2 regions of the Dechloromonas sp. TW-R-39-2 genome follow, and region 2 is predicted to be linked to the other one. Evidence: predicted binding sites of a transcription regulator. Region 2 holds the regulator's gene; the other holds the start of a gene.
What was found. Region 2 encodes FNR, which switches genes on or off when oxygen is low (the NO sensors DNR and NnrR bind a similar motif). Its sites were predicted from a motif close to TTGANCTAGNTCAA; they were not measured.
Positions count from the first base shown of each region.

Region 1: the regulator FNR is predicted to act here: its motif matches at 1,919-1,932, upstream of ccoN (cytochrome-c oxidase, cbb3-type subunit I).

Region 1 is NZ_CP045202.1:3,051,957-3,056,665, forward strand. Features, by position in the region: gene ccoO (cytochrome-c oxidase, cbb3-type subunit II) at 1-375, opposite strand, end outside; gene ccoN (cytochrome-c oxidase, cbb3-type subunit I) at 395-1,822, opposite strand; gene ccoS (cbb3-type cytochrome oxidase assembly protein CcoS) at 2,115-2,306, opposite strand; gene GBK02_RS14785 (heavy metal translocating P-type ATPase) at 2,306-4,709, opposite strand, start outside.
Region 2 is NZ_CP045202.1:2,743,094-2,747,802, forward strand. Features, by position in the region: gene GBK02_RS13300 (cation-translocating P-type ATPase) at 1-130, opposite strand, end outside; gene GBK02_RS13305 (universal stress protein) at 127-552, opposite strand; gene GBK02_RS13310 (sulfite exporter TauE/SafE family protein) at 574-1,239, opposite strand; gene hemN (oxygen-independent coproporphyrinogen III oxidase) at 1,304-2,707, opposite strand; gene fnr (fumarate/nitrate reduction transcriptional regulator Fnr) at 2,790-3,536, shown strand; gene GBK02_RS13325 (SirB2 family protein) at 3,541-3,921, opposite strand; gene GBK02_RS13330 (hypothetical protein) at 3,921-4,709, opposite strand, start outside.

The DNA.
Region 1 (4,709 bases), 310 kb from region 2:
CATCAAGTGTGCACGCTGCCACTCATCGGAGTAACGGCCGCCAACGCGATGCAGATCCGGACCGGTACGCTTCGAACCCCACTGGAACGGGTGATCGTAGACATATTCACCAGCAACCGAATAGTGGCCGTAGCGCTCAGTCTCTGCACGGAACGGGCGAATCATCTGCGAATGGCAGAGGAAACAACCCTCGCGAACATAAATATCGCGACCGGCCAGTTGGACTGCCGAATAAGGCTTCAGACCTTCAACCGGTGTCGTGGTCGACTTCTGGAAAAAGAGCGGAACGATTTCGAGCAGACCACCCCAAATCACGGTAAGCAGCGTCAGAACGATGAGCAGACCAACGCTTTTTTCAATTTGCTCGTGCTTGATCATTATTATTTCTCCCTAATCAGGCGTGGTGAGCGACCGGAACAACCACCGGCACGTCTTGCGTCTTGCCACCAGCAATCGTCTTGAACATGTTATAGGCCATGATCAGCATGCCGGACAGGAACAGAACGCCACCCAACCAACGGATCGCCCAGAACGGATAGGAACCCTTGACTGACTCGACGAAGCTGTAAGCCAGCGTACCGTCGGCATTCACTGCGCGCCACATCAGACCCTGCATCACACCGGCAATCCACATCGAAGCGATATACAGCACGGTACCGATGGTGGCGATCCAGAAGTGGGTCGTAACCAGCTTGGTGCTATACATTTCCGACTTGCCAAAGAGTTTCGGCAGAAGATAGTAGATCGAACCGATCGACACCATGGCAACCCAACCAAGGGCGCCAGAGTGCACATGACCAACAGTCCAGTCGGTGTAGTGCGACAGCGCATTGACGGTCTTGATGGACATCATCGGGCCTTCGAAGGTAGACATACCGTAGAAGGACAGCGAAGTGATCAGGAACTTCAGGACGGGGTCGTCGCGCAGCTTATGCCATGCGCCAGACAGCGTCATGATGCCGTTGATCATGCCACCCCAGGACGGAGCCAGCAGAATCAGCGAAAAGATCATACCGACAGACTGGGTCCAATCCGGCAGTGCGGTGTAGTGCAGATGGTGAGGACCTGCCCACATGTAGGTGAAGATCAGGGCCCAGAAGTGCACAACAGAAAGGCGATAGGAGTAAACCGGACGACCAGCCTGCTTCGGCACGAAGTAATACATCATGCCCAGGAAGCCTGCGGTCAGGAAGAAACCTACGGCATTGTGACCGTACCACCACTGGATCATTGCATCCTGAACACCGGAGTACACCGAGTAGGACTTGGTCAGCGAAACCGGAACGGCTGCACTGTTAACCAGATGCAGAAGAGCAACGGCGATGATGAAGGCACCAAAGAACCAGTTGGCCACATAAATGTGGGAAACCGTACGCTTGGCAACTGTTCCGAAGAAAACCAGTGCATATGAAACCCAGACCAGCGTGATCAGGATATCGATCGGCCATTCGAGTTCAGCATATTCCTTGCCGGAGGTAATACCCAAAGGCAGGGTAATTGCAGCCAGAAGAATAATGACTTGCCAGCCCCAGAACGTAAAGGGAACCAGCGGACCGCCCCAAAGGCGGGCGTGACTGGTACGTTGAACACACCAGTAAGAAGTTGCAAAAAGCGCACAGCCACCAAATGCAAAAATAACCGCATTGGTGTGCAACGGACGAAGACGCCCGAAGTGTAGCCAAGGGCCGATATTCAGCTCCGGCCACACAAGTTGTGCAGCAATGATGACACCGACAAGCATGCCGACGATGCCCCAAATGACGGTCATGACAGCAAACTGCCGTACGACCTTATCGTTATATGTGGTTTGCGATCCAGACATGAACCCACCTCTCGTTAATAAAAAACGGAATGCACACCTCCCTAAACCCAAGGTGGCACTTGAATGCGGATAGTATTCTAGATTAGTGGCGACGTTTTGACCTAGATCAACCTACCGACTATCTAAGCCGAATTAGTTCCAAGTAATTAGGGAGCACGTCAAATTGGGGATTTGTGGACAAAAAAAGGGTGCGTCGCAACGCACCCCAACCCCAACAGAGAATGTTCGTGAGGCACTTACCTCACACAGACAGCATAGTGCCAAGAACGCGTCTGACTAACGTTGATTCAGGTCAAACATTCTCTGCTTTTTCGGAATCCTTGGCTTTCGGCTCAGACTTGGGCATTTCATCATCCATCAGAACCCGAAACCCCGGCCCCTCAAGGTCATCGAACTGCCCGCTACGCACCGACCACCAGAAGGCAAAGGCGATACCGAAGACCAGGATGACCGAAATGGGAATCAACAGATAAATACTTTCCATCAATCATGCTCCTGCTTCTGAATACGCAACGAGTTAAGAACAACGAGCAGGGAGCTGGCCGACATGCCGATCCCTGCCAACCAAGGCGTTACCCACCCGGCAATCGCCAGTGGCAAAGCGACGAAATTGTAGGCGAAAGACCACCATAGATTCTGGCGGATGATGCGCAGGGTTTTCTCCGCCCTGAGCAAACCTCTCCGCAAGTGATCCAGGTTTTCCGAAAGCAGGACAAAATCCGACTGCGTTCGGGCCAGCTGAGCACCTCCTCCCATGGCAACAGACACCTGGGCTTGAGCCAACACCGGCGCATCGTTGACCCCGTCTCCGACCATTGCGACCACCGCCCCCTCCGCTTGAAGAGTAACAACGCATTCATGCTTCCCTTGCGGCGTCACACCCGCACGCACATCATCAATCCCGATCAAGGCCGCAACACGCCGGGCGACAGAAGGAGCGTCGCCGGTCAGCAAAACAACTTTTTTCCCCGCCTGTTTCAAGGCATCGACCAACGCCTTGGACTCGTCGCGAATTTCATCGCCGATCCGGAACAAGGCCAGGCAACCTCGCTCATCGCCCAGGACAACCACCGTATCTCCGCTTTCCAGCCAGTTGACCGCAGCATCCGGCAAGACGCCGCCACCAAGACCCAAAACATAAGCAGGCCGGCCGATGCGATAGCGCTTGCCAGCCACGAGCGCCTCAACCCCTTGACCTGGCTCGCTAATAACCTGCTCCGCCGAAAAAGCATCAACGTCTGAAGCCCGGCACAGCGCGACCGCCACAGGATGCTCCGACGAACGCTCAAGTGCTGCTGCAACCTGCAAACAAGCAGCTCGAGGGAGATCGCTCACGGGCATCACATCAATCAAACGCATTCTTCCTGTTGTCAGCGTCCCGGTTTTGTCAAAAACAAAATGGCTGGCCCGGGCAAGCGTTTCGATCGCATGGCCACGCGTAACCAGCAAACCGTCCTTGGCCAGGGCCCCGGCTGAAACAGTCAAGGCAATCGGCGTGGCCAGCGAAAGCGCACACGGACAAGTCACAACCAGCACCGACACGGTGATCCACAACATTTTTGATGGATCGACAAAGTACCAACCAACCGCAACCAGCATCGCCACTAGTAAAAGAACCGCGACGAAGTAGCTGGCAACACGGTCGGCCATCTCGACGATTTTCGGCTTTTCGGCAGCCGCTCGCTCCATAAGCTGGATGATTGCGGACAGCCGCGTCGTCTCGCCGACCTGTTCGACGCGCACGATCAACGGACTTTCTGCATTCACCGAGCCACCGGTCACAGGATCTCCCGGCATTTTGGGCACCGGCTTGCTCTCACCGGTTAACAAGGCTTCACTGGTACAACTGACACCTTCAACGACCCGCCCGTCGGCCGGAATAGTGTCACCAGCCCGAACCAGAATGTGATCGCCCGGCACAAGATCGGCGACGATTTTCTGCTCAGGCGTACGGTCGACCGGGAAATTCGGGAGTTTTTGTGCAAAAGCCGGCAATAGCTTGGCCAGCGCCTCCGTCACGCTCAAGGCTTTCTGGCGAGCGGTCATTTCCAGGAAACGGCCGCCCAGCAAGAAAAAGACAAACATGGTGACCGAGTCGAAATAAACCTCGCCGGACTGGGTCACCGTCGCCCAGAGGCTGGCAACAAATGCCGCGCCAACCCCCAGCGCGACAGGCACGTCCATCCCAACACGACGCAACATCAAATCGCGCCAGGCATGCCGAAAGAACGGGGCTGATGAGTAAAAAATCACCGGCAAGGTCAGCACCAGACTGGCCCAGCGCATCAGGCTTTCGGCATCAGCGGTCATTTCGCCATCTGCGATATACACCGGAAAGGCATACATCATGACCTGCATCATGCCAAACCCGGCCACCCACAAGCGCCAGAGGGCGTCACGCCGCTCCTCACGGGATATCTCTTCATTTTTGGCAGCATCGTAGGGATAGGCTCGATAGCCGATCGCCGCAATCGCACCAAGAATGTCGGATAGCCGGACCCGCGAATCATCCCAACGAACCCGCGCGCGCCGGGTGGCATAGTTGATATCAACCGCCGTCACCCCCGGCAAGCGCCCGACATGCTGCTCATTGAGCCAGATGCAGGCGGCGCAGGTGATCCCTTCAAGCAGCAGGGAAGCCTCGCGTTCGGTTTCCCCCAGGGCCTTGACGAAGCTTTTCTGGAAGTCGGCATGATCAAATAGCGCCAGCTGATCAAGAATCCCCGGCAAAGCTTCACGCTGGGACTCCGGCATGGCATCGCGACTGCGGTAATAGTCCGTCAATCCGTTATCGACAATCGACTGAGCCACAGCCTGGCAGCCATAGCAACACATCGGACGAGGCTGGTCGGCAATCGTGACCGGCAGGTTTACATCGCCCGGGACA
Region 2 (4,709 bases):
CCGCCAGATTGACGTTGGCCTGCAAGCCCGGCTGGCGATTCAGCACTTTCTCAAGGCGCGCAGAACAAGCGGCACAAGTCATTCCGGCAATGGCAAACTCGACAACCTTGCCTGCGTTATCGTCGCTCATTTGACCAAAAGCACAGGACAATGCGCCAGGTGCAACACACGGCTGGCGACCGAACCTGCGATCAAGCCGGCAACGCCACTGCGGCCATGCGACCCCATGACAATCAGGTCGCAGCCAAGCTCGGCGGCAACCTTGGCAATCACCTCGGCCGGCTGCCCGACATGAATGTGGCTGGTGTGATAACGCCCCGCCTGATTGAGCGCCTCTTGCGCAGACAGCAAATCTCGCTGCCCTTCTTCAAGATAATAATCATGCAAGGTTTCTTTCCCGATGTGCGCCTGTACGCGGCCCAGCGGAATCGGCGGATGTACGTTGAGCAGGTGGATTTCCGGCACCTCCCGGTACCAGGAGGAGTGAGCGATCAATTGATCAACGGCGCGCAAGGCGCAATCGGAGCCATCAACGGGCAATAAAATTTTCATCAGTGGCATTCCCAAAAAAATTCAGCGAAGCAAGCGGATCAAACCCAGCATGCCATAAACCCCGAATCCCAGGACCAGCAATCCGGATATCAGACGGACAGCGGAGCGACGAACAAATTCATTCAGCCGGGCCAGCACAATGCCAGCCAGCAGAAGATTGGGCAAAGTACCCAAACCGAAAGCCAGCATGGTTAACGCCCCGCGACCTGCCGAGCCTGCAGCCAAGGAGGTGGCCAATGCACTGTAAACAAGTCCGCAGGGCAACCATCCCCAAAGCACGCCAAGGGGAAAAGCTTGAAACACATTGCTGGCAGGCAAAAAACGGCGGGTCAAGGGCTGGATCAAACGCCACAAGGATTGCCCGGCCTTCTCCATAAAGGCCAGCGCGCGCGTAATGCCGAGCAGGTAAAGACCGAGCGCAATGAGCATCAGATTGGCCAGCAGATAGAGTCCCAGACGAACCGGAACCTGGCCTTCCAGCCCCAGGCTGGCTGCCCCCAGCGCACCGGCCATTGCCCCTGCTGCGGAATAGGACAGAATACGCCCGGCATTGTAGGCAAACAGCAAGGACCAACGACCGGGAGCGCCCATCGAAAGAGCGCCGACAATTCCGCCGCACATGCCGACACAATGCGTACCGCCAAGCAGTCCGACAAGGAAAAGGGCTAGATAGCCAGAATCAGGCATGGCCGCAGACATCCAAAAAACAAGGCGGACAGTTTAACCTGTCCGCCTCTGCTGAACGCAGCGCTCAGATGACTTTCGAGTAGCGCGTCCGCTGGCGATCAGCCCGCAGATAACGATCAAAAACCATCGAAATTGCACGAACCAGCATCCGTCCCGGCGGCAGGACGGTAATCCAGTCACGCTCGATCTTGAGCAGACCACCACGCTCCATTTCGCGCATGTCTTCCAGCTCGGCAGCGAAATACTTGTGGAAATCAATCAAGTGAGCACTTTGGATGCTCTCGATGGACAATTCGAAGTGGCACATCAGGGCCTGGATGATCGAACGACGCAGAATATCGTCGGCATTCAGTTCAATGCCGCGGAACACCGGCAGCATCTGCTCATCGAGCCGATCGTAGTACTCATCAAGTGTCTTGACGTTCTGGCTGTAGGTCGGCCCGACCTTGCTGATCGACGAAATACCGAAAGACAGCATGTCGCAGTCAGCGTAGGTTGAATAGCCTTGGAAATTGCGATGCAAGCGCCCCTGACGCTGAGCCACAGCCAGCTCATCATCCGGTTTGGCAAAGTGATCCATGCCGATAAAGACGTAGCCAGCTTCGGTCAGCTTTTTGATCGCCAGGGCAAGAATTTGCAGTTTGGTATCGGCCGATGGCAAATCCGGCTCGGCGATCCGGCGCTGCGGCTTGAACAGGCTCGGCATGTGCGCATAGTTGTAGATCGACAGGCGATCCGGATCCATGGCCAGAACACGTTCCAGTGTCCGGTTGAATCCCATGACCGACTGATGCGGCAAGCCGTAGATCAAATCGACCGAAACTGATTTGAAACCGTTGGCCCGCGCGGCATTGATCACATTCGCCGTTTCTTCTTCGGTCTGGACGCGATTAACGGCAATCTGAACACGTTCGTCGAAGTCCTGGACGCCGACACTCATCCGGTTGAAACCCAGTTCACCAAGCAAAGCCACGGTTGCCGTATCGACCTTGCGCGGATCAACTTCGATCGAGTACTCACCGCCATCGAGCAACTTGAAATGCTTGCGGGTTTCGCTCATCAGTTGCCGCATTTCGTCATGCGACAGGAAAGTCGGCGTACCGCCACCCCAATGCAGCTGGATCACTTCATGCTCGCCGTCCTGACCGTCCAGGCTGGCGCTTTGCAGGGCAAGCTCCTTGGCAAGGTATTTCAGGTATTTGGCGCTGCGCCCGTGATCCTTGGTAATGATCTTGTTGCAGGCACAGTAATAGCAGATAGTGTTACAGAACGGTATGTGGAAGTATAATGACAGCGGACGGCTGATACCGCCGATGTTGCGCTTGCCGAGCCACAGTTTGGCAGCGTCCGAATCGAAAGCTTCGACGAAACGATCGGCCGTCGGATACGAAGTGTAGCGGGGGCCGTTGACGTCGAAGCGGCGAATGATCTGAGGATCGAATACGAGGTTTTCAGTTGCGAAATTCATTAAACATACCACCAAGAGTTGCACGGATTATGTTCGGATGGTGCCAAATCATGGTTGACATGGATCAAGCGAACGCAGGTTGATGATGCCCCAACAAACAGCTTCACAGGAAATTTCTCTTTCGGTCATCAAGACGGCGTGTTCGAACTGCAATCTGCGCGAACTCTGCCTACCCTTCGGACTCAACATTGACGAGCTCGAACGCCTGGATGACCTGGTATCGACCCGTCGCCGCATCAAGCGTGGCGACCACCTCTACCGGGCCGGAGAAACATTCGATGCAATTTACGCCATCCGTAGCGGCTTCTTCAAAACCGATGTGCTGCTTGAGGATGGCCGGGATCAGGTGACCGGGTTCCAGATGGCTGGCGAGCTGCTCGGACTTGACGGCATCAGCACTGAACACCACACCTGCAACGCGATCGCCCTCGAAGATAGTGAAATCTGCGCCATTCCGTTTTCGCAACTGGAAAGCCTGTCGCGTGAAATTCATACCTTGCAGCACCATTTTCACAAGGTCATGAGCCGCGAAATCGTCCGCGACCACGGCGTAATGATGCTGCTCGGCACCATGCGCGCCGAAGAGCGACTGGCCGCCTTCCTGCTCAATCTCTCGCAGCGATTCACGGCACGTGGTTTTTCTCACGCCGAGTTTTACCTGCGCATGACGCGCGAAGAAATCGGCAGCTACCTCGGCCTCAAGCTCGAAACGGTTTCGCGCGCCTTCTCCCGATTCCAAGAAGAAGGCCATATCGCCGTCCAGCAAAAACATATCCGGATCTTGAATGTTAACGGGCTGAAAGCCCTGATGAATCATCATCCCAACTGACTGACTACAAGCCGGGCAGCGGATTACGCGTCAGCGCAACACTGATGATGTAGGCGTAGGCGAGCAGCGCGAAACCCAGAAACATAGCGCGGATCGCCTTTGTCCTGCCCCGCTTGAGGGCAAACGTTCCAAAGACGATATAAGCCAGCAGCCCGAGAAATTTCGCGGTCAACCATCCGTTTACAAACGGATACTGCCCACTTGATATAGCCAGCAGCACGGCACTCCCGAGCAAGGTCGTATCGACAAGATGGGGCAGCAGCCTGACCAAGCGATGCTTCAGCAAGGACGAATCGGCAAGCATCCAGATTGCCCGCAGACAAAAGCCAAGACCGCTGAGCAACACGCACGTAACGTGTATGTGCTTTAGTGCCAGATAACTCATCACCGAGCCGCCAGCTTGAGCGCTATTTCAGCCGAATGCTTGCGATAGCGGGAAATAGCGAGGCTCAAGTTGAATCCGAGCCAGCCATTGGCCAATGCAAAGGCCACCCCGGCGGGACGAGCCAGCCATTCCGGGAAAAGCACGGCACCGAGCAAAAGCACCACGGCCAGCGCATAGCATTTCATCTGCCGCTGCATGTCGGCATCAGACAGGATCTTGTTCATGTTCGGCGCAACCACCTTGGCTTGCCCCTGGTTCTGCAAATGAAGCCAGGCAAGGAATGGAACAATCTTGTAGAGCATCCCGATGATGAAAGGGACAAATCCGCCAGCAAGCAATGTGATGCCAAAAAACAGGGTCCAGCCATCGATCTCCGAAGCAGCCGGCCACATTGCTGCGGTCAACAACATCAAAAGTGCAAAAATGCTGGCCGCCAAACCGATTTGCCAATAACGGTAAGTGGCATCAGCCCTCGCCCGCCGACGCTTGAGTTGAAGACGCAGGGTCAGCCCGGCAAAAGCCAGGCCGAGCAATGCGGTTATTCCCTGGACGACGCGGATCATGTTCGGTATATCGAAAAATACGGCACCGCTCCAAAGCAGGACGATGAGCAACATGCAGCACGGGAACAGCCAGCCCGGACGTGCGGGATAACCTGGCGTCAGCTGGAACATCGGCACAACCACATAAGCAATGGCTGCCAACAGGACGCCGGCCCAAGCCCCGAGCCCCCAGGCTGCATGCAAATCAGCCAGCATAGGCAGCGGCAAAGGCCAGCCATGAGCCAG